DNA from 2 places in the Candidatus Enterococcus lowellii genome. Region 1 is predicted to be linked to the other one. Evidence: predicted binding sites of a transcription regulator. Region 1 holds the regulator's gene; the other holds the start of a gene.

Region 1 (16,511 bases):
ATTTATTGAAATGACATTCCATCTTGATGCAAGAAAAGCAGGATCATTAATGACAGTAATGGCTGTAGGAACTTTTATTGGTTCGAAAATTGCGGGAATTTGGACAGATAGAAAAGGGGCAACACATTCTACAACAGGCACAATGATGCTAGTTTTTATTAGCTTAGTTACGATGTACTTCTCGGTTGTTTCGTTTAAAATGTTCTTGATTGCACTGTTGTTCTTTGGTATTGCGATTGGGGCATTAATGACTGTTCCGTTACAAGTATTAGTGGTAGAAGCTTCGCCTAGAGATCGTAATGCTTCTTTGAGTTTATTATCGGTTTGTAAAAAATTAGGTATGACAATTGGTATTACCATAATCGGTGTCTTGGCACATGCGACTGGTTCGCTTGGTTTTTCCCAAATGTTAATTGGTTTAATGGTTGTCACACTAATTTTTATTTTTTATATGAGAAAGAAGGCATAATTTGTCATGCAAAAACAAGCAGTTTTACTAATGAGTTATGGGACACCAAACAATACAGAAGAAATTTGGGATTATTATACCCATATTCGTCATGGGAAAGAACCTTCCCAAGAACTTTATGATGAATTAGCTGGTCGTTATGAAGAAATTGGTGGGGTTTCACCCTTAGCTCGTATCACAGAGGCGCAACGTTTAGCTGTTGAGGAAAAATTAAATGTGACTAGCGCAGTAGAGTATCATGTGTTTACTGGTTTACGTCATATTCGTCCATTTATTGAAGATGCAGTGGCAGATATTGTAGCGCAAGGATTTCAAACGATTCATGGAATGGTACTAGCACCACATGATTCTAGTTTTATTAAGCAATATCATGATCGTGTTGAAAAAGAATTGGAAGTTTATCCAGAAATTTCCTATACAGCACATCGTCACTTTTGGCAACATGAAGGATTTCAAGTATTTTGGGCTAACCAAATTCAAGCAGCATTGAATTCTGAGAAAAAGCAGAAATTTTTGTTCACGGCACATAGTTTGCCTGAGCGTCTATTGCTAAATGGCGATCCGTATGTTGATGAAATAACCGGTGCCGCTAAAGCAATTGCGCAACGTGTAGCAGGTTCATTGGACTTTGGTCATGCGTGGCAAAGTGCTGGACGTACAGCGGATAAATGGATTGGTCCACGTGTTGAAGATGTGACCGAAGAATTGTTAAAAGAAGGTTATGAAGAGATTATTTATCTACCATTTGGTTTTGTTGCAGATAATTTAGAAACACTCTATGATAATGATATTGAGTGTAAAGAATTAGTAGAAGAATTAGATGGAGAGTACCGTCGCTTAGATATGCCGAATACTCATCCCGATTTTATTAGCGGTTTAGCAGCAGAAATTCTTTCAAATTAAACAAAAATGAAGAGCACTCAAAATTTAGGTTAACATTTTGGGTGCTCTTCGTTATAGATATGAAGAATTTTTAAAAGTGACGATACAAACCGACAACTAGCCCTAAAATTTTAACACTTGGTAAAATAATTGGTTCCATATAATCATTTTCCGGTTGTAATCGAATATAAGTTTTTTCTTTATAAAATCTTTTACAAGTTGCTTCATCTTCATCAGTCATAGCAATAACAATATCGCCATTTCCAGCAATGTCTTGTTTTCTTACAATTACTTGATCACCATCTAGAATGCCAGCATTAATCATGCTTTCGCCGCGAATGGTTAACATAAATAATTGGCCACTATCTTCAACTAGATTAGGAGGGATTGGGAAAAAATCAGAAGCCTCTTCTACTGCTAAAATGGGTTCACCAGCAGTTACTACACCTAACAAAGGGATTTTTTGTTGTTGAGCACCGATTGTTTCTAAGCCCAGTGTGGTTAATTCAATGGCTCGAGGTTTTGTAGGGTCTCTTTGGATTAAGCCTTTTTTTTCTAAACGTGATAAATGACCATGAACAGTTGATGTAGAGGAAAGTTGCACAGCTTCACCAATTTCTCTCACTGTAGGTGGATACCCTTTTTCACTGACTCGAGTATGAATAAATTTTAAAACTTCAAGTTGTCGGTTTTCTGTACGTTTTGCCAAAACGAACACCTTCTTTCCTTTATTTGAATCATTATAAAATGAAAAATATGACTAGTTTTATTAAACGTAGTGTAACATATGCTCTGAAAAAAATCAAACAAACGTTCGGTTTCTGTTTTGATTGTTTTTTTTGATTGTTTTGTATAAGATGGAAAAGAAAGGAGCTTGATATCATGTTATCCAAAGAAAAATTAGATAGAATTAATGAGTTAGCTAAAAAGAAAAAAACAGAAGGACTTACTGAAAAGGAACAAGCAGAACAGCAAACATTAAGACAAGAGTATATTACAGCTTTTCGTGGTGGGATGAAGCACCATATTGAAGGGATGAAAGTAGTCGATCCAGAAGGCAATGATGTGACGCCGGAAAAACTAAAACAAATTCAAAAAGCGAAAGGTTTACACAATAGAAAGTAAAATAAAAGATACCGATGCAAAAAGTATTGATAATTGCAGAGGTATCTTTTATAATAGATATGTAATATAGGTAAAAAAAACCTAAATAGGAGGCGTTAGTATTGTTTGATAAAATTGATCAACTTGGTGTTGATACGCTACGTACATTAAGTATTGATGCGGTACAAAAAGCAAATTCGGGACATCCAGGACTACCAATGGGGGCTGCTCCAATGGCCTACGCATTATGGACAAAACATTTGAAAGTAAATCCAAAAACTTCTCGTAATTGGGTCGATCGTGATCGTTTTGTGCTTTCGGCAGGACATGGTTCAGCGTTATTATATAGCTTATTGCATTGCGCAGGTTATGATGTAACGACCGATGATTTGAAAAACTTCCGTCAATGGGATAGCCGTACACCAGGGCATCCAGAAGTTGGCCATACAGATGGCGTCGAAGCAACGACTGGACCACTGGGACAAGGGATTGCCATGGCAGTCGGAATGGCAATGGCTGAAGCTCATTTAGCTGCTACCTACAATCGTGAGAAATTTAACGTGATTGATCATTACACCTATGGACTTTGTGGAGATGGTGATTTAATGGAAGGTGTTTCTCAAGAAGCAGCTTCAATGGCAGGTCATATGAAATTAGGAAAATTAATTGTATTATATGATTCAAATGATATTTCCTTAGATGGTCCAACATCAAAAGCATTCACAGAAAATGTCGGACAACGTTTTGAAGCTTACGGTTGGCAACATATCCTTGTAGAAGAAGGAACAGATTTAGAAGCGATTTCTAAAGCGATTGAAGAAGCGCAAGCAGAAACAGACAAACCAACACTGATTGAAGTGAAAACTGTCATCGGGTTTGGCGCACCAAATGCAGGGACCTCTTCTGTACACGGCGCACCGTTAGGAGCAGAAGGCATTCAAGCAGCGAAAAAAGCCTACGGCTGGGAGTATCCTGAATTTGCTGTACCTGAAGAAGTTGCAGCACGTTTTAAAGAAACAATGGTCGACAAAGGTGCTGAGTATGAAGCCGCTTGGAATGAATTATTTGCAGCATACGAAACCGCTTATCCAGAATTAGCCAACCAATTCAACCAAGCTTTTGCCGGAGAATTGCCAGAAAATTGGGAAGCAGAATTACCAACTTATGAAGTGGGATCAAGTCAAGCTAGCCGTGTGTCAAGTAAAGACATGATTCAAGCGTTATCAAAAGCTGTCCCTAGTTTATGGGGTGGTTCAGCCGATCTATCTGCCTCAAACAATACGATGGTCGCTGCTGAAAAAGATTTCGAACCCGGACAATACGAAGGCCGTAATATTTGGTTTGGTGTACGTGAATTCGCAATGGCAGCTGCGATGAACGGGATTCAATTACATGGTGGCACACGTGTTTATGGCGGAACATTCTTCGTTTTCGTTGATTACTTACGTCCAGCGGTACGTTTGTCAGCGATTCAAAATATTCCCGTTACTTACGTGTTAACACACGACTCTGTAGCAGTTGGGGAAGATGGACCAACCCATGAACCAGTAGAACAATTATCTAGCTTACGTAGTATGCCAAATGTGCAAGTGATTCGTCCAGCGGATGGGAATGAAACACGTGCCGCTTGGAAATTAGCCATGACATCAGCGGATAAACCAACTGTTTTAGTATTAAGTCGTCAAAACTTACCAGTCATTGAAGGGACAAAAGAAAATGCCGATGAAAATGTAGCCAAAGGTGGGTATGTCATTTCGGCTCAAAAAGGAGACAAACCAGAAGGTATTTTAATTGCGACTGGTTCAGAAGTCAACTTAGCTGTGGAAGCACAAAAAGTGCTAGCTGAAGAAGGAATTGACGTATCGGTTGTTTCTTTACCAAGTTTTGATTTGTTTGATGCACAATCAGATGAGTACAAAGCTTCTGTTTTAGTTCCAGGCGTGAAAAAACGTGTGGCAATTGAAGCAGGTTCCTCATTTGGTTGGGCAAAATATGTGAAGTGCCATGGAAAAACCATTACGATTGATCATTTTGGTGCATCTGCCCCTGGTGATAAAGTCTTAGCTGAATTTGGCTTCACTGTTGAAAATGTTGTAAATACATTTAAATCAATTTAATAAAAAAGAGGGCAGATTCGCCCTCTTTTTTTGTTTTATGGAGAAATATTATACATTTTATTGAAAGTTTTTTTAAAAACTTTTTGTAATGTGGAAGTTGATAAATCAGACTTTATGTTCGTTTTTTTTAAAAGACTTGAACAAAAAAATTGTTTTCATTGGCATTTTGTCATACAATGGCTTTATCATTAGATTGTATGGTTTTTTTCATATAGTTTTCGAAAAGCTTTTTAGGAGGATGTTATGACTTACAAAACACGTAGTGAGCGCCATCAAAAAATACAAAGGAAATATACTTTAAATCGAAAAGCAGTATTACCTTTATTAGGCACAGGATTAGTGTTAGCTCCGACTACTATGGCAATGGTTCCTCAGCAAGTGGAAGCACAAGAATATGCTACTGAAAATGGGGCGCAAGGGTTAATCAACCAGATTGGTGCAACTGCTCAACAAATTGCAGCAAGCAACGATTTATATGCATCTGTAATGATTGCTCAAGCTTTATTAGAAAGTGGCAATGGAACATCACTGTTATCTTCAGCTCCACATTACAATTTGTTTGGTATTAAAGCGTATGGTTCTGAACCATCTATTTGGTTAGGAACACAAGAATATATTAATGGGCAATGGGTCTCTATGAATGAACCATTTAGAGTATATGGCTCTTATTGGGAATCTCTACAAGATCATGCCGCATTATTAAGAAGTACAAGCTATTCCACAGGCGTTTCTAATTATAGTGGTACATGGAAAAGTCAAACTACTAGTTTTTACGATGCTACAGCATATTTGACTGGTCGTTATGCTACAGACCCAACATATAACCAAAAATTGAATTGGTTAATTGAAACATATAATTTAACTAGCTTTGATACTCCTTCACAAGTAGTAACTACTTATGTAGAACCTGAACAAACTAGTTATGTAACTGAGACAGCTACCGCAGAAACTGGTTATACAGAAACAGCGTATACTGAACCAGCTTATGCAAGTAGTGGCACGCATACTGTGGTTGCAGGAGATACATTATGGGACATTGCAAATGCTTATGGTACTTCTGTAGATCAATTAATGGCTAATAATGGATTGACTGATGGACTAATTGTCGTAGGACAACAATTAGTTGTTTAATTCTTAGGTGAACAATAAAAACAATCATAACAATTTAAGAGGAGCCTTTCGCTCCCCTTAAATTGTTTTTTTGTTTAGCTAATAAGATTAAAAAATGATAGATGCTAGCTATCACTATCGATAAATTGATGATTTGTATTTTTATTGTTCTTAAAAGAATTTGCTATCAAGTCATGAATTCGCTACAATGAGTTATAAATAAAGGAGGAGAGTCGAAATGAGTGAGATTTATCAATCGATTACAGAACTTGTTGGCAATACCCCTATCGTAAAATTAAATAATATTGTACCTGAAGGAGCAGCGGATATTTATGTGAAGCTGGAATCATTTAACCCAGGTAGCAGTGTCAAAGATCGTATTTCTTTAAGTATGATTGAGCAAGCAGAAAAAGATGGTCTTCTAAAAGCTGGCGATACAATTATCGAACCAACGTCTGGTAATACAGGTATTGGTTTAGCAATGATTGGAGCGGCCAAAGGGTATCGTGTGGTGTTAGTGATGCCAGAAACAATGAGTATTGAACGACGTAAACTAATGCAAGCATATGGAGCAGAATTAATTCTTACTCCAGGTACAGAAGGTATTTCTGGATCTATTAACAAAGCGAAAGAATTAGCAGCTGAAAATGGCTATTTCATGCCATTACAATTTGATAATCCAGCAAATCCAGCTATTCACGAAGCAACTACTGGTAAAGAAATTATTCAAGCATTTGGCGAACAAGGATTAGATGCTTTTGTTGCTGGAATTGGGACAGGAGGAACAATTACAGGAGCAGGTCGTGCATTAAAAGATGCGTATCAAGAAATTAAAATTTATGGCGTTGAACCAGCGGAATCAGCAATTTTGAGTGGAAACCAGCCAGGGCCACATAAAATTCAAGGAATCGGGACAGGTTTTGTACCTGCTGTTTTAGATGTGGAAATATTTGATGAGGTTTTGGCAGTTTCAAGTGATGATGCCATGGCAACCGCTCGTGAAGTTGGCGTGAAAGAAGGTATTCTTGTCGGAATTTCATCAGGAGCCGCTATCAATGCGGCATTACGTGTCGCTCAAGCACTAGGAGCAGGCAAAAAAGTTTTAGCGATTGTTCCTGATAATGGCGAACGGTACTTATCAACGGCATTATATCAGTTTGATGAAGCTTAATTGTTAGATAAAAAAAGAAACCTATTCTTGTTGGCGCAAGAATAGGTTTTTTTGATATAAATTGCTAGAAAAAAAGAGAAAGTCATAGTATGATAAAAAAAGATAGAAGAATGGAGGGAATCCTGTGACGACTTTTGATGATGCATTGAACCATTTAAAAGAAGAAAATATTCGCATCACACCACAACGGATCGCCATTTTAGAATTTTTAGCAAATGCCAAAACTCATCCAACTGCTGAAGATATTTATCAAGCAATTGCTGTGAAATTTCCTGGTATGAGTGTTGCAACTGTTTATAATAATTTACGATTATTTACAGAAATCGGCTTTGTTAAAGAAATGAATTATGGTGACGCTTCTAGTCGTTTTGATTTTCATACAGATCCTCATTATCATGCTATTTGCAAACAATGCGGAAAAATTGCAGATTTTCATTATCCAGGACTTGAAGACGTTGAGATGGCTGCTCAACAATTGACTGGTTATACAATTAGTTCACATCGTTTAGAAGTTTATGGATTGTGTCCTGATTGTCAAAAAGGAGGAAATAATTAAATATGCGTATTATTCAAACGAACAAAGCACCTCAAGCAATTGGCCCATATGTTCAAGGTCGTATTGCTAATGGATTTTTATTTGCATCTGGTCAAGTACCATTGAATCCAGAAAATGGTGAGGTTGTGGGTACAACAATTCAAGAACAAACAACTCAAGTACTAAAAAATATTTCAGCAATTTTAGAAGAAGCAGGAATTACTGCCGATCATATTGTGAAAACAACTTGCTTTTTAAAAAACATGGATGACTTCGTGGCATTTAATGAAGTATATAGCACTTTATTTAATGAAGCATTACCTGCTCGTTCAGCAGTTGAAGTAGCACGTCTTCCAAAAGATGTATTAGTAGAGATCGAAATTATTGCTTCTGTGACTGAAGCTTAAGGACATGGAGCTGTTTCTATTTTTTAGAGACAGCTTTTTTATATGATAACTTATTAAAAGAAGGGATTTTATATGCTTTCATTACAAGAATATTTAAATAATGGACAAACGACTTTGTCCAATCTGCTAGTGGATAATTATCGTCGATTAGGGATGTCTAACGATGAATTTCTGTTATGGGTTCAATTATATCGTTATCACGAAGCAGGGGATGTTTTTCCTGATTTAGCACCTATTGCAGCTAATATGGGGTATTCACAAAACGAGTTGTATCTTTTGTTAAATCAATTAGTGCAAAAAAAATTATTAGTCATTGATTCGAAAAAAGATTTGAATGGTAGAATGAATGATTATTATGAGTTTAATGTTATTTTTGAAAAACTTGAACTTTTACAAAAACAGCAAAAGCAAGAGGTTGAAACACAAACATTTGAGAAGCAAGTGCAGTCTGTTTATCAAATGTTTGAATCAGAATTCGGGCGTGCGTTGTCACCTATTGAATATCAACGAATTGGCCAATGGATTGAAGAAGATCGTTATCATCCTGAATTGATTCAATTGGCGTTAAAAGAAGCTGTTTTGAATCAAGCGTACAGCTTAAATTATATTGATCGTATTTTACTTTCATGGGAACGGAAAAATATTACTTCGAAAATGCAAGTCGAAGAAGAACAAAAACGTCGTAAAAGACAGATGCTACAAAAAGAAACGCCAACAGCTGCACGACAATTACCTCGTGTATCTATGCATAATTGGCTAGAAGAGGAATAGACATGATTAGCAAAGAGAAAACGATGATTGCATTAAATAAAATGTACGAAATGTTTCCTGATGCGCATTGTGAGTTAAATTACGAAACACCTTTTCAATTAGTTATTGCGGTCGCTTTGAGTGCGCAAGCAACCGATGTTTCCGTTAATAAAGCAACTCCAGCATTATTTGAAGCATTCCCAACTCCTGAAGCATTAGCCGCAGCATCAATTGATGAGATTATTGATAAAATTCGTACGATAGGATTATATCGTATGAAAGCTAAGAATATTAAAGCATGTGCTGAACAAATTTTAGAGCGTTTCGATGGTCAGGTACCTCAGACACGAGAAGAATTAGTAAGCTTACCCGGCGTTGGACGAAAAACGGCAAATGTAGTTTTGGGAGAAGCGTTTGGGATTCCAGCATTTGCAGTAGATACGCATGTGGAGAGAATTGCGAAGCGTTTACGCATTTGTAAATTAGATGCGAATGTTTTAGAAGTAGAAGCAACTTTAATGAAAAAAGTACCAAAGGAGTTATGGGTAAAAACACACCATACCATGATTTTCTTTGGACGCTACCACTGTACAGCACGAGCTCCGAAATGTGAAGTGTGTCCGTTATTAGATATGTGTCGAGAAGGTAAAACACGAATGAAGAAAAAATAAAAGACTTAACTATTTCTCTAACAAGAGGTAAATAGTTAAGTCTTTTTTCTATTGACTTGTTCCGGGTGTTTCTGTAGGTGTCGAGGTAACAGGTGGTGTTGTTTCGACTGGTACTGATGATACAGGTGGTTCTTCTGAAGACGGTATCGGTACACTTGACTCAGGTTCTGGAGTCGTTTCAGAAGGCGTCGTTTCGACTGGTGTACTACTTTCAGTAGGTTCTGTTTCAGGTACCGTTTCAATCACAGAAGACGACGTTTCCGGAACAGATTCAACGGTTGATTCGATCGTTGATTCAGACGTAGAACTTGACTCAGTTTTCTTAGAGCTTTCAGTTGTTGGCTTAGGTTCTTCTGATTGAGTGGTTTCAATCACTTCTTTAGAAGATGGCGTTGTTTTAACTGAAGACGGTGTTGTCTGACTTTCTATGGCATCTTTTAGATAGAGTTCATTCCCAACTCTCACTAAACCATCCGGCATTTCCCAATCTTTATTTTCTATTGATGCTGAAACAAATTGCATTAAGTTACGATACACATCTGTGGCAACTTGGGATGATTCGCTAGTGACGGGTGTTAATTTATCTTCATAACCAGTCCAAACAGCTAAAGAATAATGCGGTGTGTAACCAACAAAACTAATGTCTGGAGAAGGTGAGTTCACTGGTCCTACTTGAGCAATCTCGCTATCTGTATAGTTTGAAGTTCCTGTTTTCCCAGCCTGATATAAACCAGAAATCGCAGCATTTGTGCCTGTGCCATCTGTAATAACATCTTTTAGAATGTCAGTAATCATATAGGCAGTCGTGTCTTTCATTGCTTGTGAGCCTTCTGGATGGAAGGCATCAACTTCTTCTGTGCCATCTTGATAAACAATTTTATTTACATATTGTGGTTCATAATACGTACCACCGTTAGCAAAAGCAGCATATGCGGCAGCCATCTTAAGACTGGATACACCGTATTTTGTCCCTTCTTGAACACTTGTATTACTAGAAATCGCATTAGATTGTTCTAAAGTATCATATTGAATGCCTAAACCTTCAAGGAATTTTTCAATATTTTCTGTACCGACTTCTGCGAAAAGTTTTGCAGCTGGAACGTTACGTGACAAAGCTAAGGCTTTTCGCAAGGTCATCGTACCCATATATTGATTATCCCAGTTGTTAATACTGATGTCGGTACCTTCATATTTGTAAGGCTCATCAACAATTGTTTTTCCTGTTGAATAATCTAAATATTCAAAAGCAGGACCGTAATCAACGAGTGGTTTGACAGTTGAGCCAAAATCACGTCCAGTATTTACTGCATAGTTGGATCCCCAAACGACACCTTCTTCAACATTACGACCGCCAAGTTGTGCAGTTACTTTGCCAGTTTCTGCATCAATTAGAGTAGCGGCTACTTGCATTTCATCATCAGGGTATTGAACGTATTGATCGCTGTTAACAATATCAAATAAACGTTTTTGCGCAGGTAAATCAATATTTGTATAAATATCTAAACCATTTTGCATACTGTCTTTACCGACTTTTTCTTCGACTTCAGCCAAGACTTCTTTTAAATAATTATCATAATAACGCCAATCATTTTCTGATTCTGTAAGTTCTTGTAATCCATCATCGATTGGTGTTGCGACTGCTTCATCGTATTCTTGTTGAGAGAGTTTTTCATTATCTAACATAGTCATTAAGACGGTGTCACGTCGTTGTTTCGCAGCTTCTGGATTGACATAGGGATCGTAATAGTTTGGTGCATTTGGCATACCAGCAATCAAAGCAGTTTGTGCAGTTGAAAGTTCGTCTAAAGGTTTACCATAGAAGATTTCAGAAGCTGTTTCCATTCCATAGACACCGTTAGACATATACACTTTGTTGATATAATACGTTAAAATTTCTTGCTTTGATTTTTCTTGTTCTAATTGAACTGCCATCCAAGCTTCTTGTGCTTTTCGGCGTAAATTTTGATCCTCTACTTTTGTTGAGAAGTAAGATAGCTTAATCAATTGTTGGGTTAAAGTACTCCCACCTTGTTTCCCACCATTAATCAAATTGGAAACAGCTGAACCGATAATACGAACAGGGTCAACACCAATATGATTATAAAAACGACGGTCTTCCACTGAAACAATGGCGTCTTCTAATTTTTTAGGGATTTCGGTTGCAGAAATTGTTTCACGTCGTTCAATTCCAAAATCCTGAAATGCTTCGCCGTTTGCAGCAAAGAATTGGATGGAATTGGCGGATTCAAGTTCTGCATCTGTTAATTCTGGTGCATCTTTAGCATAATACCAAAATAGTCCCATACCTGATAAAATACCAATGCAAGCAAGAAAGACCAGTCCTATGATTACTTTTAAGAAAATAGAACCAAATGATTTCTTTTTCTTGGGTGTTTTCTGCTTGCTAGATTTAGGTGCCTTGGTACTATGGCGTGAAGCGCGGGAATTTTGTTTATTTGCCATAACTAATTTTTCTCCTTTTCTTGTAAATAGTGGTTTACAGCTTCTAGATATGGGATACGCGGGGCAATTCTTGGTTGAATTTCAATCCCAATTTCTTCAATTAATGAAAGAGATAATGATTTCTTTGCTGTATGTTGCGAATCCCAATAATGAATAAGATGCTGACTATCAAGAAAAAAACAACGTTCTAGCGTTGAGAACCATAATAATACAAAACAAATGCCATTTTGTTTCAAACAATTTCTCATATGAATAATCTGATGCTCGTGGAAATTTTTTAACGGAAACGAGGTTTTATTTTTCGTTTCTTTCGCTTCAAAATCAAGATAATATCCTTGATAAACGCCATTATAATCTGTCGTAGAGGCTTCTTTAAAGTACGCTTCTTTAATTACAGCAGCGCTTCGACGAGGATAATCTACGTGAACAATTTGAACAGGGGTAGGTTTTTTATGAATAACAGCTTGTCCACGATTGAGATAATAGTCATTACTTACATTGATAGCTTCTTCAAATCGCATGCCACGATTTGCAAAATTGGTTGTTTTTTCTTTTGCTTGCATTTTTTGTTTCATCGTTCCATCATAGGATATAGGATGGCCATTGGGGTATCGAAAAACCATAATATTCACACTCCTAGGGCACATTATACCAAAAAGAGAAAAAGAAAGAAAAGGGAAGTGTGTGAAAAGAATGCAAACAATGGTTGTTTCCGGTTATCGAAGCTTTGAATTGGGCGTTTTTCAAGAGAAAGACCCAAAAATTAAAGTTATTAAGAAAGTTCTAAAAACAACGATTCAACAATATATTGAAGAAGGTTTAGAGTGGATTTTGATTGGTGGGAATTTAGGTGTTGAGGTTTGGGCAGGGCAAGTCGTGATTGAATTGCAAAAAGAATATTCGGAATTAAAACTAGGAATTATTTTTCCTTTTGAAGAATTTGGAAACAATTGGAATGAAACGAATCAGCAAGTGTTAACTGAATTAAAGACGCAAGCAAACTATGTCAATGCCGTTAGTCACCACCCGTACCAACATCCAGGACAATTAAAAAATCATTCACACTTTTTATTAACCCATGCAGGCGGGCTAATCCTAGTGTACGATGATGAATATCCTGGCAAGACGCAGTTTTTATTAAAAGAAGCACAAGAATATGCTACTGAAAATGCCTTTATCATTCATCAAGTTACTATGGATGATTTACAAAACACTTTTTTTGAAGACGATAGTGTTTGATTTATTCGGGTTTTTTGGATAGAATAGAAAAGAAGAGCTAAAACTAGCGGAATCTAAATTAATGAGGTGTAAATATGGCAGATTTAACATACAGTCCAACAGATATTTTACAACAAGAATTCAAAACGAAAATGCGTGGGTATGATCCTGTTGAAGTGGATGAATTTTTAGATGGTATCATCAAAGATTATGAAACATACAATCAAGAGATTTTAGCATTACAAGAGGAAAATGATCGTTTACATGCAAAAATCGCACAATTAAGTAAGACACAAGAAATTAAAGCAACACGTACGCAGACCGAAGCACCAAAAAGCCAAACTGTAACTAATTTTGATATTCTAAAACGTTTATCAAATCTTGAAAAAGAAGTGTTTGGTAAAAAATTAGATCAAGAAATCCCAGTTGTTGCGACAACTAAAGTAGTCAATGAAAACTATACACAAACAAAAAATGATGACGACGATTTAGAGAAAACACGTCAATTTTAATTAAAACAGTCATAAACTCTGTGATTTTCAGATAATCGCGGTTTGAGTTAGATCAAGCTGAGGAAAGTCCATGCTCGCACAAGCTGCGATGCTTGTAGTGTTCGTGCCTAGCGAAACCATAAGCTAGGGTACTTTATAATTAGAGTAACGGCAGGAAAAAACGGCTAAGGCTTTTTGCTATGCCCAAGTATCCTTGAAAGTGCCACAGTGACGAAGCAACAAGGGAAACTTTGTTGGTGGAACGCGGTAAACCCCTCGAGCGAGCAACCCAAACAATGGTAGGGGCGCTTTTTGTAACGGAAATGAACGGGACAATGAGGCAATTTTTATTGCAGATAGATGATTATCCAAATTATTTTGCTCCCTGTAAAATAATTGGACAAAACATGGCTTATAGAAAATCACAGTTAATCAGGGAATCCTTCCATATGGGAGGTTTTTTTTATCACTATTTATGAAAAAATTATGAAAATAACAAACGAAATTACAAGGAGTAGATTATGAAAGAAAAAACCTTTGAGCTAGTAGCTACAGCGGCAAGTGGTTTAGAAGCATTAGTTGGAAAAGAGTTACGTAACTTAGGGATTGAATGTCAAGTTGAAAATGGCCGGGCTCGTTTCAAAGGCACAGTGGAAACGATTGCTAAGGCTAATTTATGGTTGCGCACAGCTGATCGTATTAAAATTGTTGTTGGCGAATTTGATGCCTATAGTTTTGATGAATTATTTGAAAAAGTAAAAGCTTTGCCATGGGAAGACTATCTACCATTGGATGCGGAGTTCCCAGTTGCTGGAAAATCAATCAAGTCAAAATTATATAGTACGCCGGATTGTCAAGCTATTACAAAAAAAGCAATCGTTAATCGTTTGCGTGAATATTATCATCGTCCTGCTAGTGTGCCATTGGCTGAAACAGGCGCTTTGTTTAAATTAGAAGTTGCTTTATTAAAAGACCATGTGATGGTGACCTTAGATACAACAGGTCCTAGTTTATTTAAACGAGGATACCGTTTGGAAAAAGGGGGAGCACCGCTAAAAGAAAATATGGCAGCAGCTTTAGTTCAATTGACTAATTGGCATACGGATCGTCCATTTGTTGATCCTGTATGTGGTTCAGGAACGATTTGTATTGAGGCAGCACTTATTGGACATAACATTGCGCCAGGGTTTAATCGTGAATTTGCTTGTGAAGCATGGGATTGGTTCCCAGCAGAAACTTTTGAGAAGGTGCGAGCTGAAGCAGATGCAGCAGCAGACTATGACGTTGAATTAGATATTATGGGAACGGACATTAATGGTCGAATGATTGACATCGCTCGTGCTAACGCTGAAGAAATCGGTTTAGGTGATTCAATTACTTTCAAACAACAAGCTTTGAAAGATTTTAAAACAGAAAAAGAATATGGCGTTATCTTAGCCAATCCGCCTTATGGTGAACGTCTAGGTGAAGAAGAGAGCGTCCGTCAATTATACAAAGAGATGGGTGAAGTTTTCCGACCTTTAAAAACATGGAGCAAATATATTTTAACAAGTGATTTATTGTTTGAAGAATTCTATGGTGAGAAAGCAACCAAAAAACGTAAGCTATATAACGGTGCGTTAAGAACGGACTTATTCCAATATTGGGGAACAAGACCTCCAAGAAAACCAAGAATTGAGGAATAAAAGGAGCTTATGTCATGCAGGAACAGGAATTTTTACAAGAATTAAAAGAAATTGATTTGTTACAGCAAGCTTTAGCGATTTTAGAGTGGGATTCACAAACAGGGATGCCTGATAATGCCAATGATTATCGTAGTGAGGTGACAAGTTATTTATATGGTCAATATTTTGAAAAAAAAGTCGGACCAAAAATAGCAGAAGCGATTACTTATTTTGACAATCATCCAGAAGAATTATCAGAAGTGGGTGCTGCTGCATTCCAAGTAGTGAAGGAAGAATATGAGCTAAATCATGCTGTTCCTAATGAATTGATGACTGAATATTCACGGGCAACGTCAAAAGCGCATAGTGCTTGGCAAAAGTCCCGTGCACAGAAAGATTTTAAGCTATTTCGTGATGCTCTAGCAGAAAATATTCGTTTAACGAAGGCACTCATTCCTTATTGGCAAAAAGAGGAAAAAACAGCCTATGATGTTTTGTTAAATCAGTATGAACCTAACATGACGACTGCCATTTTAGATCAAGTGTTTGCTGAAGTTCGTGATGGAATTATTCAAATTCGTCAAACGTTATTAGAAAATGGGCAAGAACCTCGTGTTGATTTTCTTGCGCGTAAGATGCCTGAAGCACAACAACGTAAGTTTATTAGTAAAGTAATTCAAGAACTGGGTTACGATATGGACCGCGGTCGTTTAGATAATACGATTCATCCGTTTGCTACGGGAATTAATCATCGTGATGTACGATTAACGACTCGTTGGAATGAACATGATTTTTCGATGGGGATTTTCGGAGTGATTCATGAAGCAGGTCATGGGATGTATGAACAAAATATTGATGAAAAATTTGAATATACCCCTGTACATGAAGGTGCTTCGATGGGGATTCATGAATCTCAATCCTTGTTTAACGAAATCATTATTGGAAGTAATCAGGCTTTTTGGCAAAAACAATATCCCTATTTCCAAGAATGTGCAGAAGGAACATTTGATGATATTTCATTTGACGAATTTTATAAAGCGTTAAAACGAACTCAAGCTAGTTTAATTCGAATTGAAGCAGATAGTTTGACCTATGTGTTGCATATTATTATTCGTTATGAAATAGAAAAAATGATTTTTAATGATAATGTTTCAGTTGATGAATTGCCACAAATTTGGAATGATAAATACGAAGAATATTTGGGAATTCGTCCAGAAAATGACTTGGAAGGTATTTTGCAAGACGTGCATTGGTCTGGCGGTAGTTTTGGTTACTTCCCGTCGTATGCATTAGGTTACATGTATGCGGCGCAATTGTATCATGCGATGCAAAAAGAGCTAGATGTTGATCAAGTATTAGCTTCTGAGGACTACACGCCTATTAAAAATTGGTTAACAGAGCATATTCATCGTTTTGGTGCGTCTAAAAAACCAAATCAATTAATTTTAGAAGCTACAAA
Region 2 (16,511 bases), 550 kb from region 1:
AACGTCCGACAGAAGAAGTAGACTTTTTGATGCAGCTGCCGGTGGATTTTTTTGATGCTTTTGTACCTGAATTAATTAAAGAGAATGTTCGTGTCAATGTGATGGGCTACAAAGAATTTTTACCTACCCATACGCAAGATGCTGTAGCACGAGCCATTGAACAAACCAAAAACAATACAGGTATGATTTTGAATTTTGCATTAAATTATGGTAGTCGAGCTGAAATTGTCTCCGCTGTGAAAGACGTTTATCAGGAAGTTGCTGATAACTCAGGCGATGTTGAGCTGATTGATGAAGAGATGATTGCTAAACATTTAATGACGGGTTTTCTACCAGTTGAATTGCGTGATCCAGAACTGTTAATTCGAACAAGTGGTGAGGAGCGTATTAGTAATTTTCTTCTTTGGCAAATTGCTTACAGTGAATTATTTTTCACTGACGCTTTATGGCCAGATTTTAACGAGTTATTATTGGAAACTTCAATTGCTAGTTTTCAAAATAGAGATCGCCGTTTTGGCGGGTTGAAACATAAGGAGGAGAAAAAATGAGACAACGTGTGATTACAGCTGTTGTTGCGCTAGCACTATTTTTACCAATCATTTATTTTGATTTTGGCGGTATTTCAGTTGCTTTATTAGGCGCAGCGTTAGCCGTTGTAGGTGTGTATGAGCTATTCCGCATGAAAGGACTAGCGATGTTAAGCTTTGAAGGTGTACTTTCAGGACTGGGGGCAGTCATTTTAGTTTTACCTAGAGAATGGTTTGTTTTTTTACCAGAAAAAACCGATAAATTTATGTTGTTTTATTTGATTGTGATGTTATTATTGGGAATTTCAGTAATTTCAAAAAATACGTATACAATTGATGAAGCAGCGTTTCCAGTCATTGTTAGTTTGTATACTGGTGTAGGTTTTGAAAGTTTTGTTAATGCACGTATAGAAAATTTAATTGTTCTATGTTTTGGATTGTTTATTGTTTGGGCAACCGATATTGGCGCATATATGGTCGGAAGACAGTACGGTAAAAATAAACTGTGGCCAGAAATTTCGCCTAATAAAACAGTAGAAGGTGCTCTCGGTGGCATTTTAAGTGCCGTGGTTGTTGCAGCAGTGTATCTAGCAATTTTTCATGGAAGCGACTATTTTGGCTATAATTCATTTGTTATGATTTTACTAACCATTATTTTTTCTATTGTCGGTCAATTTGGTGATTTAGTAGAATCTGCTATTAAGCGTCATTATAAAGTTAAAGATTCAGGAACGATTTTACCTGGACACGGTGGTATTTTAGATCGTTTTGATAGTTTGTTATTTGTATTTCCAATTATGAGTCTTTTAGGCGTATTTTAATCAAAGAAACGAAGTAACCATTTTGGCTACTTCGTTTTTTTGCATTCAAGCGGTACAGCATGGACCTTAACCATCTGTATTCATTTCTAGATTTATGATAAAGTGGAAGTAGCTAATGACTAGAGAAAAGTTTTGACCAAGCTTGAAGATAATTTAATGAGAGACATGCGATTTAAAAAAATTAAGGAAGGTGATACGATGAATGAATTGGGAACACTACATGAATTGAATGGGCGCTATGTTATACGTTTTGAACATTTTTTTTCTGATAAACCGGAAGCTATTTTCCAATTTGTTACAAATTCTAATTATTTTTCACAGTGGTATCCTTTTGCAACAGGAGAAATGGATTTAAGAATTGGTGGGAAAATTTCCTTCGATGATGGTGAAGGTTCACAATATACAGCAACTATCACAGCATTAGAAGAGTCATATTTATTGGCTTTCAGTGAAATGGATGATTTGATACGCATAGAATTGCTAGAAGAAGATAAAGGATGTCGAATGGTTTTTACCCATACATTTGATGATGTTGCATGGACAGTGCAAACTGCGATAGGATGGCATAATTGTTTAGAGGTATTTGTTCAGCTTGTTCATGGGCAGCCAATTACATGGCCTGATGACTCAAGCAAACTTCGTAAGATTTATAGCGAAGCATTTAATAGAGAAAAGTAAGGACTCTTTTGATTTACAAATTGGCAAATTGAAATGAAATATTGCCATAAATAAGAGCAGATAACCTTGTCTGCTCTTATTTCAATTTAGTAGTGCAGATGTTTTGTATAAAAAATAACACGATTGATTTGCTAACTTTATTTTAAAAATGTTAATTTATCAAGCTTAATTATACTTATAGTGGGTTATTTAAGAAAGCTAAAGTTAAATTCTTGTTACAAAGTGGGGGAACAATTGTGAATTGATGAAGATATGATAAAATAGTGGAGTGTTTAAACAATTCCCATTTACTATTAGTAGACGGAAAACAAAGAGAGGAGCAAACAGATGAAGACTGTTTTAGTATTTTTAATTGTCTTCTCGGTCGTGGTAGTTATTCATGAGTTTGGTCATTTTTATTTTGCAAAGCGAGCAGGGATTTTAGTTCGAGAATTTGCGATTGGAATGGGACCAAAGTTATTCAGTCATCAAGGAAAAGACGGTACGACATATACAATTCGTGCTTTGCCAATGGGCGGTTACGTCCGCATGGCTGGTTACGAAGATGAAGAGGAAATCAAGGCAGGAATGCTGGTTGGTTTAGTGCTTGATGAAAATGATACGGTTATTAAAATTAATACCAGTCATAAAGTACAACTGACAAATGGCATTCCTTTAGAGGTCGCCAACCAAGATTTAGTTGATGCATTAACGATTACAGGTTTTGTAAACGGTGATGAGCGTCAAACTGTGACGTATGCTGTTGCTCATGATGCGATTCTTATTGAAGAAGATGGAACAGAAGTGCGTATTGCACCACGAGATGTCCAATTTCAATCTGCTAAATTATGGCAACGAATGCTAACTAATTTTGCCGGACCAATGAACAATTTCTTATTGACGATTGCTATTTTTATTTTAATCGCGTTCTTAAACGGAGGTGTTGTCGATAGAAATTCAACAACTATTAATGTGATTGAAAATGATGTTGCAGCAACTGCTGGTTTAAAAGATGGTGATGAAATTGTTGCGATTAACCAGGAGTCTGTAGACAATTGGGCACAAATCAGTCAAATTGTTCAACAGAATCCTGACAAAGAATTACAAATTGAAATTAAACGTGACAATCAAACACAAACAATCACAGCTATACCCAAAACAGTGGAAGCTGGTGAACAAAAAGTGGGACAATTGGGCATTCAAGCCCCAATGAAAACGGGCTTTTTCGATAAAATTATTGGTGGTTTCCAAGATAGTATCGCATCATTTTTCCAAATTATCGATGCCTTACGTTCATTACTAACCAATTTTAGTATTGATCAGTTGGGCGGACCGGTTGCAATTTTCCAACTATCATCAGAAGCTGCTAAACAAGGGCCGATGACTGTGCTAATGATGACAGCCATGATTTCAATCAACTTAGGTATTTTTAATTTATTGCCAATTCCAGGTTTGGATGGCGGTAAACTATTATTAAATATCATTGAAGGTGTTCGGGGGAAACCTTTGAGTCAAGAAAAAGAAGGAATCATCACATTAGTTGGTTTTGGTTTATTGATGTTATTGATGGTTCTTGTTACTTGGAATGATATTCAGCGCTTTTTCTTTTAATGAAAACAGTTGAAGTTAGTAAAGGAGATAAAAATGAAACAGTCGAAACTTTTGATTCCAACATTACGAGAAACGCCTTCAGAAGCAGACATAAGAAGTCATCAGCTTTTAGTCCGTGCGGGATTTATTCGTCAAGTTTCTAGTGGAGTCTACATGTATCTACCCTTAGCTCATCGAGTAATCGAAAAAATCAAGAAAATCATTCATGAAGAATTTGCAAAAATTAATGCAGTCGAAATGACTATGCCGATCCTTCTTCCAAAAGAGTTATGGGAAGAATCTGGTCGGTATGCTTCATATGGCGAAGCATTGTATCGTTTGGAAGATCGAAATCAACGTGAATACATTTTAAGTCCAACTCATGAGGAAATTTTCACCGAATTAATTGGGAATGAGATTTTTTCATACAAAGATTTACCACTGAATCTTTATCAAATTCAAAATAAATATCGTGATGAAATTCGTCCACGTTTTGGTTTATTGCGTAGCCGTGAATTTCTAATGTGTGATGGGTATTCGTTTCACTCTTCTGAAGAGAGCCTAGAAATACAGTATCGTCAATATGAACAGGCGTATCGTGAAATATTTACACGTTGTGAGATTGTCTTCAAAAGTGTTTTGGGAGACAGTGGTGCTATGGGGGGAAAAGACTCCAAAGAGTTTTTAGCAATTTCTGAAGTGGGTGAAGATGTTATTTGCTCATCGACAGAAAGTGATTATGCAGCCAATCGTGAAATGGCGACTAGTTTGTATACTTCTAAAAAATCACATGCAACCTTTTTAGAAAAAGAGAAGGTAGCGACACCAAATGTACACACCATTCGAGAAGTATCTGAGTTGTTAGAAGTTGCGCCAGAAAAAATAATTAAATCACTCTTTTTCATGGCGGATGAACAACCGATTCTTGCGTTAATGCGTGGCGATCATGAATTAAATATAGTGAAGTTAAAAAATTATTTAGGTAGCCAAACATTACGTGAAGGGACTCAAGAAGAAGCACAGCAGATTTTTGGTGCTTCTTTTGGCTCCCTTGGTCCAGTAGGTGTACCAGAAGAGGTGCGTATTTTTGCTGATTTATATGTTCAAGATTTGGTAAATAGTATAACTGGTGCAAATGAAGATAATTACCATTTCATCAATGTAAATGCTAGTCGTGATTTTAAAGTCACTGAATACGTTGATTTGCATTTGGTTCAAGAGGGCGACCTTTCGCCAGATGGTGCTGGAGAGATTGTTTTTCATCGAGGAATCGAAATAGGCCATATTTTTAAATTAAGAACCTATTATAGTGAAAAAATGGATGCTAGAATAACAGATGAAACTGGAACGAAACTTCCTGTTTTAATGGGTAGTTATGGCATTGGTGTGAGTCGTTTGTTGGCAACAATTGCTGAACAGCACAGCGATGATACCGGAATTACTTGGCCTAGAGAAATTGCACCCTTTGATGTTCATTTATTACAAATGGATATGGAAGATGATTATCAAGCTCATTTGACAAGTGAAGTTGAACTTGCTTTACAAGTCGCTGGTTATGAAGTCTTAACGGATGATCGTGCGGAACGACCAGGAGTAAAATTTGTTGAAGCAGATTTAATTGGTTGTCCAATTCGTATTACAGTGGGTAAAAAGGCTGTTGAAGGCATTGTAGAAATTAAAATCAGAAAAACAGGTGCTGCAATAGAAGTTCGTAAAGAGGAATTACCCTCGACGCTAAGTATTTTATTAAGTACAGAATAAAAATTGAAGTCTAGGATACTCATCAAATGATGAATGTCCTAGACTTCTTTAATGAAAACTAAAGAAAAAAAGAGTATACTAAAATGTACGAAACAAAAAGGGAGGAGTCAGCTTGTCTAAAGAAAGAGAGAAGTTTGAAATATTATTGGATCAGATGAATTTAGATCCAGAGTTACAAAAACATCCCTTATTACAAACAGGAAAAATGACCCAAGTCGTGGTTCATCGCCAGTCTAAATGTTGGTCATTTACCTTGGGATTTGAAAAAATATTGCCAGCAGAGTTGTATCAAAATTTTTATCAACATTTGGAACTTGCTTTTAAAGATATTGCAGCTGTCCGATTACAACTCGAAACAGAAGACAAACAATTTGACGAGCAATTACTGCAAGACTATTGGTCATTAGCGTTAGCCAACCAAAATTGTGATACGCCACTTGTCAAGCAAGTGCTAAAATCGCAATTTCCCAAAATGCAGGAGAAAAAAATTGTGTTGCCTGTAACCAATGATGCAGTGATTTCCATTTTACAACAGCAGTATTTGCCAGTTATTGAAGCCAACTATCAACGTTTTGGGTTTGACCGTTTCCGCATTCAGCCGATTTTAGACCATAAACAAGCAGAAGCTGATTTACAAGAATTAGCACAACGCCAACAAAAGCAACAAGAAGCGTTTATGCAACAAGCTGCTGAAAATATTGCGTCACATGAACAACGCAAAAAAGAGAAAAAACAAGCACCTGCTGCGTTGGAAGGTCCAATTATGTTAGGGCGCAACATCCCGGCAGATGAATTAGTGACACCAATGGGAAATATTTTAGAAGAAGAACGTCGTGTGACAATTCAAGGATACGTCTTTGATAAAGAAGTTCGTGAATTACGCTCAAAACGAAAAATCTTAATTTTAAAAATTACTGATTATACATCTTCGTTTATTGTTAAAAAATTCTCGAATGGTGAAAAAGATGAACAAATATTCGATGCTATTTCAAAAGGTAGCTGGTTAAAAGTTCGTGGAAGTATTCAAGAAGATACATTTATGCGTGATTTAGTAATGAATGCGCAAGATTTAGTGGAAATTAAACATGATACACGTAAAGACTATGCTCCTGAGGACGAAAAACGAGTGGAGTTACATTTGCACTCAAACATGAGTACGATGGATGCGACCAATAATATTAGTGATTTAGTTGCACAAGCAGGTAAATGGGGACACAAAGCCATTGCAATTACCGATCATGGTGGCGCACAAGCCTTTCCTGATGCGCATCAAGCAGGGAAAAAAGCAGGTGTTAAAATCATATATGGCGTTGAAGCAAATGTCGTGGATGATGGGGTCGAAGTGGCTTATAATGCACAACCTGTTCCGCTAACTGATGCAACTTATGTTGTTTTTGACGTGGAGACAACAGGTCTATCGGCTGTTTACGATACGATTATTGAATTAGCCGCAGTGAAAATGAATAAAGGTAATGTGGAAGCTTCTTTTGATGAATTCATTGATCCGGGACATCGTTTATCAAATACAACTGTGAATTTAACAGGGATTACTGATGAAATGGTTCGTGGTTCAAAATCAGAAGAAGAAGTGTTACGTCTTTTCCGCGAATTTTCAGAAGGAGCTATTTTAGTAGCTCATAATGCGTCCTTTGATATGGGCTTCTTAAATATGAGTTATAAAAAATATGGGATTCCTGAAGCTGACAATCCCGTGATTGATACTTTAGAATTGGCACGGTATTTGTATCCAGAATTTAAACGTTTTGGTTTAGGTGTCTTATCGAAAAAATTTGGTGTTTCATTGGAACAACATCACCGAGCGATTTATGATGCAGAAGCAACTGGTCATTTGGCGTGGATTTTTGTAAAAGAAGCCATAGAAAAACACGAAATGTTATTACATGAAGATTTAAACCGACATGTAGGTGGCGCAAACTCGATTAAAGCAGCCCGACCGTTTCATGCAACGATTTTAGTGAAAACTCAAGAAGGTTTAAAAAATCTTTTTAAATTAATTTCCATGTCGAATATCACTTATTTTCATGACAAAGCACCACGTATTCCTCGTTCAGAATTAGGAAAATTACGTGACGGCTTGCTTGTAGGAACGGCATGTGATAAAGGCGAAGTGTTTGTTGCAATGATGCAAAAAGGGTATGAAGCAGCAAAAGAAAAAGCGAAATTCTATGATTATATTGAAGTGATGCCAAAACCCGTTTATGCCCCATTGATTGAACAAGAATTAGTTAAAAGTGAAAAAGACTTAGAAGATATTATTCAAAAATTAATCGCCATTGGAGACGAATTAGGAAAACCAGTTGTCGCAACTGGGAACGTTCATTATTTGAATGAAGAAGATGCAATTTATCGTAAAATCTTAATTAATTCAATGGGTGGAGCGAATCCGTTAAATCGTCATAGCTTACCAAAAGTTCATTTTAGAACGACAGATGAAATGTTGACAGAGTTCCAATTTTTAGGAAATGATCTGGCGAAGAAAATAGTTGTGGAAAATCCGAATAATTTAGTCGATAGTTGTGAAGTTGTCGTTCCTGTAAAAGATGAATTATATACACCAAAAATTCCTGGATCAGAACAAGAAATTACCGATTTAAGTTATAATCGCGCCAAAGAATTATATGGTAATCCATTACCAGATATTGTTGAGAAACGTTTGGAAAAGGAATTAAATTCTATCATCGGAAATGGTTTCTCAGTTATTTATCTTATTTCACAAAAGCTAGTACACAAGAGTAATCAAGATGGTTATTTAGTAGGTTCTCGTGGTTCGGTAGGTTCAAGTTTTGTCGCAACGATGACAGGAATCACTGAAGTAAATCCTTTAGCTCCCCATTATTTTTGCCCAGAATGCCAATATTCTGAGTTCTATGAAGATGGTTCCTATGGTTCGGGCTTTGATATGCCTGAGAAATCTTGTCCAAAATGTGGCACTCGTTTGAAAAAAGATGGTCACGATATTCCGTTTGAGACGTTCTTGGGATTCCATGGGGATAAAGTTCCCGATATTGATTTGAACTTTTCAGGGGAATATCAACCTGAAGCGCATAATTATACCAAAGTGTTATTTGGAGAAGAGTATGTTTATCGGGCAGGAACAATCGGTACAGTCGCCGATAAGACTGCTTATGGTTTTGTGAAGGGCTATGAACGCGATCATAATCTTCATTTTAGAGGAGCTGAAGTCGATCGCTTAGCCAAAGGTGCTACAGGGGTTAAACGTACAACTGGTCAGCATCCAGGGGGAATTATCGTTATTCCTGATTATATGGATGTCTATGATTTTACGCCTATTCAATATCCAGCTGATGATTTAGAGTCAGAATGGCGAACAACTCATTTTGATTTCCATTCCATCCATGATAATATTTTAAAACTAGATATTCTAGGACATGATGATCCAACCGTGATTCGGATGTTACAAGATTTATCAGGAATTGATCCTAAAACAATTCCGACAGATGATCCAGAAGTTATGCGTATTTTTGAAGGAACGGACGTATTAGGCGTTAATCCTGAAAATATTTATTCAAAAACAGGAACTTTAGGCATTCCAGAGTTTGGGACGCGCTTTGTTCGAGGAATGTTAGAACAGACGCATCCATCCACTTTTGCCGAATTACTGCAAATTTCCGGACTATCACATGGAACCGATGTATGGTTAGGGAATGCCGAAGAATTGATTCGACAAGGAACAGCTGATCTAGCAAACGTAATTGGTTGTCGTGATGATATTATGGTTTATTTGATGCATGCGGGGCTTGATGACGGTTTAGCATTTAAAATCATGGAAAGTGTTCGTAAAGGAAAAGGGATTCCTGATGACTGGCAAGTAGAAATGAAGAAACAAAATGTTCCTGATTGGTACATTGATTCTTGCTTAAAAATCAAGTATATGTTCCCGAAAGCCCATGCGGCAGCATATGTATTAATGGCACTACGTGTAGCGTATTTCAAAGTTTACTTCCCAATTTTATATTATTGTGCTTATTTTTCTGTTCGTGCAGATGACTTCGATTTGGTTGCAATGGCTAAAGGGAAAGAAGCAGTCAAAGAACGGATGAAGGAAATTACAGATAAAGGTATGGATGCTTCAACTAAAGAGAAAAACCTTTTAACTGTTCTGGAATTATGTAATGAAATGATTGAGCGCGGATATGAATTTGGCATGATTGATTTATATAAATCAGATGCAGAAAATTTTGTCATTGATGGCAATAAATTAATTGCACCGTTTCGTGCGGTACCAAGTTTAGGACTTAACGTAGCAAAACAAATTGTTGAAGCGCGTAAAAATGGTCCATTTCTTTCGAAAGAAGATTTAGCTAATCGTGGTAAAGTTTCGAAAACATTGATTGAATATATGACAGACAATGGTGTGTTAAAAGATTTACCAGATGAAAATCAATTATCATTATTTGATATGTTATAAATAAAGAAGCGAACCGTCAAAGAATATTCGACGGTTCGCCTTTTTTAAATACGGGTTAATTTAGCGACGACTTCACAACGAGCTGTTTGTGGAAACATGTCAACTGATTGTAAATAATCGACTTTAAAAACGGTTGATAATTTTTTCAAATCTTTCGCTAAAGTTGAGACATTACATGAAACGTACACAAGTTTTTTGGGGGTATGTTTCAAAATGGCTTGCAATAATTTGTCATCTAACCCTGTACGAGGAGGATCGACGACAATACTATCAGGTGAGAACCCTTCATTTAGCCATTTAGGCAACAAATCTTCGGCTGTTCCAGTCTCATAGTGAGTATTTTCGTACCCCATACGTTTGGCATTACGTTTAGCATCTTCAATAGCTTGTGGAATGATATCCATGCCACGGACTTCTTTCGCCTTGTCAGCAATGCTTAAGCCAATCGTTCCTACACCACAATACGCATCGACCACTGTTTCATTTTCTGTAATATTGAGTGCTTTTATTGCCTCGTTATATAAGACACTTGTTTGCTTTGGGTTCAATTGGAAGAAGGCACGTGCCGATAAATCAAAAATTAACCCATTTAAATGTTCTTCAATAGCTTCTTTTCCCCACAAGTGCATAGTATCATCGCCCATAATAAGAGAAGTCTTTTTGCTTTGCACATTTTGCATGATAGACACGACTTCTGGTAATCGCTGATTGATTTCACGAATAAGTGCATTTTTTTGTGGCAATTTTGGTGAATTGGTAATAAATACTAATTGTGTTTCACCTGTTTCAATCCCAATTCTAACCATTAATGTACGTAAAATTCCTGAATTTTTGCGTTCGTCATAAATTGGAATTTGATATTTATTTACCAATTGCATAACAGTATTGATTACTTTTTGTGTGGTTTCTTCTTGAACTAAGCAATCGTCAATCGCAACTAAGCGATGTGAATTTTGCTCATATAAACCTGCTTCAGCCCGCATTTGTTTTGGATTATAACGTATTTGAAATTGAGCTTTGTTACGATAATGCCAAGGATCATCCATGCCTAATGTGTCGCGCAATTCATATTTTTGATAATTTTTCGGTTTGAATTTTGCTAGTGCTTGTGCTAATAAATCTTTTTTGAAATCCAATTGTTTGTTATACGACAAATGTTGTAGCTGACAACCGCCACAACGGTCATAAAAGTTACACGGTGGCTGTACACGATCCCGACTTTTTTTAACGATTTTTGTTAAAGCAGCTTCCGCAAAAGTTGGGGTTGCTTTCGTCACTTTGGCAATAATTTCTTCTCCTGGTAAAGCTCGCGGAACGAAGACAATTAGTCGTTTATAATAACCAATTCCCTCGCCATTGATTCCTAGACGTTTAATTTTCAGTTGTAATGTTTGTCCAGTATTTAATTGTATAGTTGACATAAGTACTCCTTTATGTAAATTAATCTTATACATTTTAACACAATTCAGTTCACTTGCCTAAAAATGAGGAAATTTAAAAAAGATAGATGCTTTCTCAATTAAAAGCTAAGACAGATCAGTCAGAAGTTGCCTTCTCTTATACAAACGTTTCGATAAAATGGTATACTTTTTATTGGTGATTTAAGAATATTTTGTTTAAAATAGAATGTATGTTCGTGAGGTGATGACATGTTGAAAATAACTACTATTCGTAAAGAAAAAGGTGCTTTTTATCAAGTGAAATTTGAAGATAAACGAGAACTTCGTGTATCTGAAGATTTATTAGTTCGCTATCGTTTATTAAAAGGCACAGAGATCGATGAAAAAATTTTTGAAGAAATTAAAAAAAGTGCAGGGTATGATATCGGCTTACAGTTGGCAATGAACTATATCAGTTATCAATTGCGAACGGAGCAAGAGATGCGAATTTATTTAAAAGACAAAGAAATAACTAGCGATGATAGTCAAAAAATTATTCAACGCTTGAAAGAGTTACAATTAATAGATGATATTGGTTATGGTAAAAGCTACGTTCGGACACAGCTACGCTTAAGTGACAAAGGCCCCCAAGCGTTGATGCAGCAGTTACGTAAAAAAGGATTAAAAGATGAGGTCATTCAAGAGGTGATATTATTGTATACACCTGAAGATCAATTTGAAATTGGCGTGCGAACAGCAACTAAAATGCTAAACACCATTCGTGGTAAAAGCCATCGCGAGACGTTACAAAAACTGCGCATGAAATTAATGCAAAAAGGGTTTTCTAGCGATATTATTTCGATGGTGATGGAAGAAATTCCTAATGAAAAAGATGAGGACGACGAATGGGACGCGTTGCAAAAAGAAGGCGCGAAATTGATTCGGAGACATCGAACAGATAAACAAAAAATAAAACAAAAATTATATCAAAAAGGATTTGATTTTGATTTAATCCAACGATTTATTGATGAGGAAGTACTAGATGAAGACTGAAAACTGGCTAGAATGGGATGAAGAAACGCTTCACTCTTTTCAAGATATATTTTTAACGTGGTACCACCAAGAAAAACGTAATTTACCATGGCGTGCCAATACGCATCCTTACAATATTTGGATTTCTGAAATTATGTTGCAACAAACGCGCGTTGATACGGTAATTGGTTATTATTATCGATTTATGGAAGAATTTCCGACCATTCAAGATTTAGCAAACGCTGATGAACAAAAACTATTAAAAATTTGGGAAGGCTTAGGTTACTATTCACGTGCTCGTAATTTAAAAGTAGCTGCACAACAAATTATGGATGAATTTGGAGGTGTATTTCCGAGCACGCCAGAAGAAATTAGTACCTTAAAAGGGATTGGTCCGTATACAACTGGCGCAATTAGTAGTATTGCTTTTGGTTTACCGGAACCAGCGATTGACGGAAATATCATGCGAGTTGTTAGTCGTTTATTCGAAATAGAAGAGGATATCGCTAAAGCAAGCAGTCGTAAAGTATTTGATGCAGCCACACGAAAAATCATTTCGCACACACAACCCGGTGAAATGAACCAAGCATTTATGGATTTAGGTTCAAATATTTGTAATCCGACCGCACCAAGATGTGAAGAATGCCCAATCCAAGAATTTTGTTTAGCACATAAAAATAATCATCCCACTGCATTTCCTGTAAAGTCGAAAAAAGTAAAACCCAAAGATGTTTATTATATTGCTGGAGCGATTGAAAATCCTAAAGAAGAATATTTATTGGTTCAACGTCCCGAAACGGGATTATTAGCAAAAATGTGGCATTTTCCCTTACAAGAGGTAACCAAAGAAGAATATACGGAATTATTGCGTACATGGCAAAAAGATGAGGAACAACAGCTGACATTAGATTTAGTGGCAGAAGATTTATCGCCACAAGTCTTTGAGGAACTGCCTGTCATTTGGCAAAGAAAACATTTCGGCGAAGTAACCCATGTTTTTAGCCATTTAAAATGGCACGTTCTTTTATTTTATGGACGAACAAAAGAATCTTTTACATCAGAAAACGGTCAGTGGGTTCAACCAACGGATTTTTCAACGTTTGTTTTTCCAAAACCGCAACAAAAACTCGTTACACAGTTCAATAAATATCAGAAACTTGATAAACATTTCTAGGCAAGGACGTTTTTTATTGCTATAATATTAACGATGTCGGTGTAATGAACACCCAAACAAATGCGAATGAGGTTCGCTGAGGGAAGGGTTGCTATGCGAGTTCCAAAAGAAGGAGAGTTTGTCAGCATTCAAAGCTACAAGCATGATGGCAATTTGCATCGTACGTGGCGAGATACTATGGTATTGAAAACCAGCGAACATTCTATGATTGGTGTGAACGATCACACGTTGGTAACTGAATCAGATGGAAGACGTTGGGTAACCCGAGAACCAGCTATTGTGTATTTCCACAAAAAATACTGGTTTAATGTAATAGCAATGATTCGAGAAAAGGGGGTTTCCTATTATTGTAACCTAGCTTCACCTTATTTATTAGATGAAGAAGCACTGAAATATATTGATTACGATTTAGATATCAAAGTATTTCCTGATGGAGAAAAACGATTATTAGATGTCGATGAATATGAATTGCACAGCAAAATCATGCATTATCCACAAGACATCGATTTTATTCTAAAGGAAAATGTCAAAATTTTAGTTGATTGGATCAATAATGGAAAAGGACCATTCTCCGAGGGTTATGTCGATATATGGTATAACCGCTACAAGCAATTGTCGCAAAAGTGAGAGTAACAACACAAAAAGGAGCTAGAAATCTTCATAAGGTTTCTAGCTCCTTTTATGTATTGAATGCTATATACTTAAAATATCTAATGTTATAATATTTTTTGGAAATATTATTTTTTATGTAGAAAGAGGTATTTTTATGAATAGATATTATTATGTTATCAAAGATTTATATGAAAAAAGTCGTGTTAAAAGAAGTCTGAAAGAAATATGGGGCAAAAAAATAAAATGGGTGTATATTATTTTGACAGGTATGATGATGTCAATTTTAGTCTTGGTGGTTAGTGCAGTTCTATAATTTTTTATTAAAATATTTTTTTGGATTATGGCATCTGCTTACATTTTAACAATACTATTTTCTTTAGCAGCTATAGTACTAGGCAAGTTTAATAAAAATGATATTCGTTCTAGAAAAAGTTGGTTACATGAAATAAATAATTTTGATAATCTTCTATTGGCATATAAATTTGATATTATTGATATTGAACGGATGATAAAATATATTGATGAAAATATAAAAGGAAATAGAGAAGAGAATAGAAGGAAATATGATATATTTGGAAAATGCATCTCAGTAACTATTGTTTCTTTTGGAATAGGTATTGGAGTATCAATTTGGAACAGTTATGAATTCAAAGGACATGAAGCTTTAATCACCGGGGCGATCACATTACTTTCTATTACTATTGTGATAATGATACTTTTGTTTATACTTTTTTTGGTGTATGACTCATTATTAGCTAAACAAAAAATAGAAGAGAAAATAAAAATAGCTTTACAAGAAATTTTATTCAGACGACGTAGTGTTAGAATGTATATTATTATAAAAAGAAACTCATATAAATTACTGGAAGATTCGACAGTAAAATATCATTATATTAAGCATAATAAAAAAAGAAATGATTCATAGTCTAGCTATAAATCATTCCTTCCATCAAATCTCTTTTGTCATCGTTACATGTTCAATCCCAGCATCTAAAAAGACATCGCCTTCTGCTTGATATCCAACGCGTTCATAAAAGGGTACGGCTGTTAACTGCGCGCCTAAGATTAAGCTATGATAGCCTTGTTCTTTTGCAAATGTTTCAGCAGCTTGCATGATGATTTTGCCTAAACCTTTTTGACGATGTTCGTTTAAAACTGCCATACGTTGAACTTTTATTTTTTGATCTTCCATTGGCAGTAAACGAACAGTTGCCATCGGAAGTCTATTTTCATCATATAAGACAAAATGAACTGTAAGAGCTTCGTATTGATCGATTTCTAAATCTAAAGGAACATTTTGTTCAACCACAAAGACTTGATTACGGATTTTTAATGCGTCTAAATAAATATCGCTCATGGTATCTCTTGTGTGTGCAACTAACATTTTCATCACCTCGTCATTATTATAAGCTTCTTTTAAATGGTTGGATAGTTTAAAAGAGGATTTTTTTTGTCAAATAGCATATAATTAATTCAGATTAGAAGGAGGTTAGTTATGTTTGAACGAGTAAAACAGTCGAAATTATTTTTTTGGTCGCTGGAATTATTAGTCTTGGCTACATTAATTTTAGTTTTATCAAAAATTGGTTTTGTTTTTCAACCAGTCGTTACATTTTTTACAACATTGTTTGCTCCGGTTTTAATTGCAGGTTTCTTGTATTATCTGTTAAATCCGATGGTCGAACTATTAACAAAGAGATTGAAAGTCAAAAGAATTATAGCAATTGTTATTGTGTTTTTCATATTAATTCTGGCATTAGTTTTAATGATTAGTAGTATTATTCCAAATTTGGTTATTCAAATCTCACAATTAGCTGAAAATATTCCAAATTTTGTAGAGCAAGTTGAGACTTGGGCATATGGTATAGCAAATACAGAAGTTGTTAAACAGATGTTCCAACAAGTGGACATTATGGAACAATTGGAAAAAATGAATTTATCCTATGGGGCGCTTATCCAACGTTTCTTAGGTGGTTTATCTAGTAGCCTAGGTTCGATTGTAGGTTCAATTGCTTCTGCAACGATGACGTTAGTAACTGCTCCGTTTATCTTGTTTTATATGTTAAAAGATGGCGATAAAGTGGTTCCGAATATTGAAAAAGCAATTCCCGAAAAACGACGTGGTCAAGTGGAAGAATTATTAGGGAAGTTAAACAAAACGTTGTCTAATTATATTAGTGGTCAAGCAATTGAATGTATTTTTGTTGCTACATTTACTTTCTTAGGTTATTTAATTATTGGCGTAGACTACGCGTTCTTGTTTGGTGTTATTGCGGGTATTACTAATTTAATCCCTTATTTAGGTCCTTATTTAGGTTTATTACCAGCAGTAGCAGTAACCATTTTCAATGATCCGTTTAAGGCATTGTTATGTTGTGTAGTCGTGTTAATTGTTCAACAATTAGATGGTAATATTATCTATCCAAACGTTATTGGTAAGAGTTTAGCTATCCATCCATTGACTATTATTATTGTGTTATTAGTTGCTGGAAATATTGCTGGTTTGCT

Evidence for each region. Region 1 encodes LexA, which represses DNA repair genes until DNA is damaged. Its sites were predicted from a motif close to CNAACANNTGTTNG; they were not measured.
Region 2: a site for LexA is predicted at 11,430-11,443, ahead of recX (recombination regulator RecX). Genes of this name have one in related genera too.

Annotation. Positions count from the first base shown of each region.
Region 1 is NZ_CP147251.1:1,913,231-1,929,741, forward strand. It holds gene DOK78_RS09245 (MFS transporter) at 1-469, shown strand, start outside; gene hemH (ferrochelatase) at 476-1,372, shown strand; gene lexA (transcriptional repressor LexA) at 1,443-2,060, opposite strand; gene DOK78_RS09260 (DUF896 family protein) at 2,234-2,476, shown strand; gene tkt (transketolase) at 2,578-4,572, shown strand; gene DOK78_RS09270 (glucosaminidase domain-containing protein) at 4,816-5,703, shown strand; gene cysK (cysteine synthase A) at 5,921-6,853, shown strand; gene DOK78_RS09280 (transcriptional repressor) at 6,978-7,409, shown strand; gene DOK78_RS09285 (RidA family protein) at 7,412-7,795, shown strand; gene DOK78_RS09290 (DnaD domain protein) at 7,868-8,566, shown strand; gene nth (endonuclease III) at 8,569-9,216, shown strand; gene DOK78_RS09300 (PBP1A family penicillin-binding protein) at 9,265-11,679, opposite strand; gene recU (Holliday junction resolvase RecU) at 11,682-12,302, opposite strand; gene DOK78_RS09310 (SLOG family protein) at 12,373-12,918, shown strand; gene gpsB (cell division regulator GpsB) at 12,993-13,409, shown strand; RNA gene rnpB (RNase P RNA component class B) at 13,433-13,808, shown strand; gene DOK78_RS09325 (THUMP domain-containing class I SAM-dependent RNA methyltransferase) at 13,910-15,073, shown strand; gene DOK78_RS09330 (carboxypeptidase M32) at 15,088-16,511, shown strand, end outside.
Region 2 is NZ_CP147251.1:2,462,913-2,479,423, reverse strand. It holds gene DOK78_RS12025 (isoprenyl transferase) at 1-548, shown strand, start outside; gene DOK78_RS12020 (phosphatidate cytidylyltransferase) at 545-1,348, shown strand; gene DOK78_RS12015 (SRPBCC family protein) at 1,481-2,026, shown strand; gene rseP (RIP metalloprotease RseP) at 2,354-3,616, shown strand; gene DOK78_RS12005 (proline--tRNA ligase) at 3,650-5,356, shown strand; gene DOK78_RS12000 (PolC-type DNA polymerase III) at 5,469-9,806, shown strand; gene rlmD (23S rRNA (uracil(1939)-C(5))-methyltransferase RlmD) at 9,851-11,227, opposite strand; gene recX (recombination regulator RecX) at 11,456-12,238, shown strand; gene mutY (A/G-specific adenine glycosylase) at 12,228-13,391, shown strand; gene DOK78_RS11980 (nucleoside tri-diphosphate phosphatase) at 13,485-14,018, shown strand; gene DOK78_RS11975 (hypothetical protein) at 14,158-14,316, shown strand; gene DOK78_RS11970 (hypothetical protein) at 14,344-14,928, shown strand; gene DOK78_RS11965 (GNAT family N-acetyltransferase) at 14,953-15,387, opposite strand; gene DOK78_RS11960 (AI-2E family transporter) at 15,499-16,511, shown strand, end outside.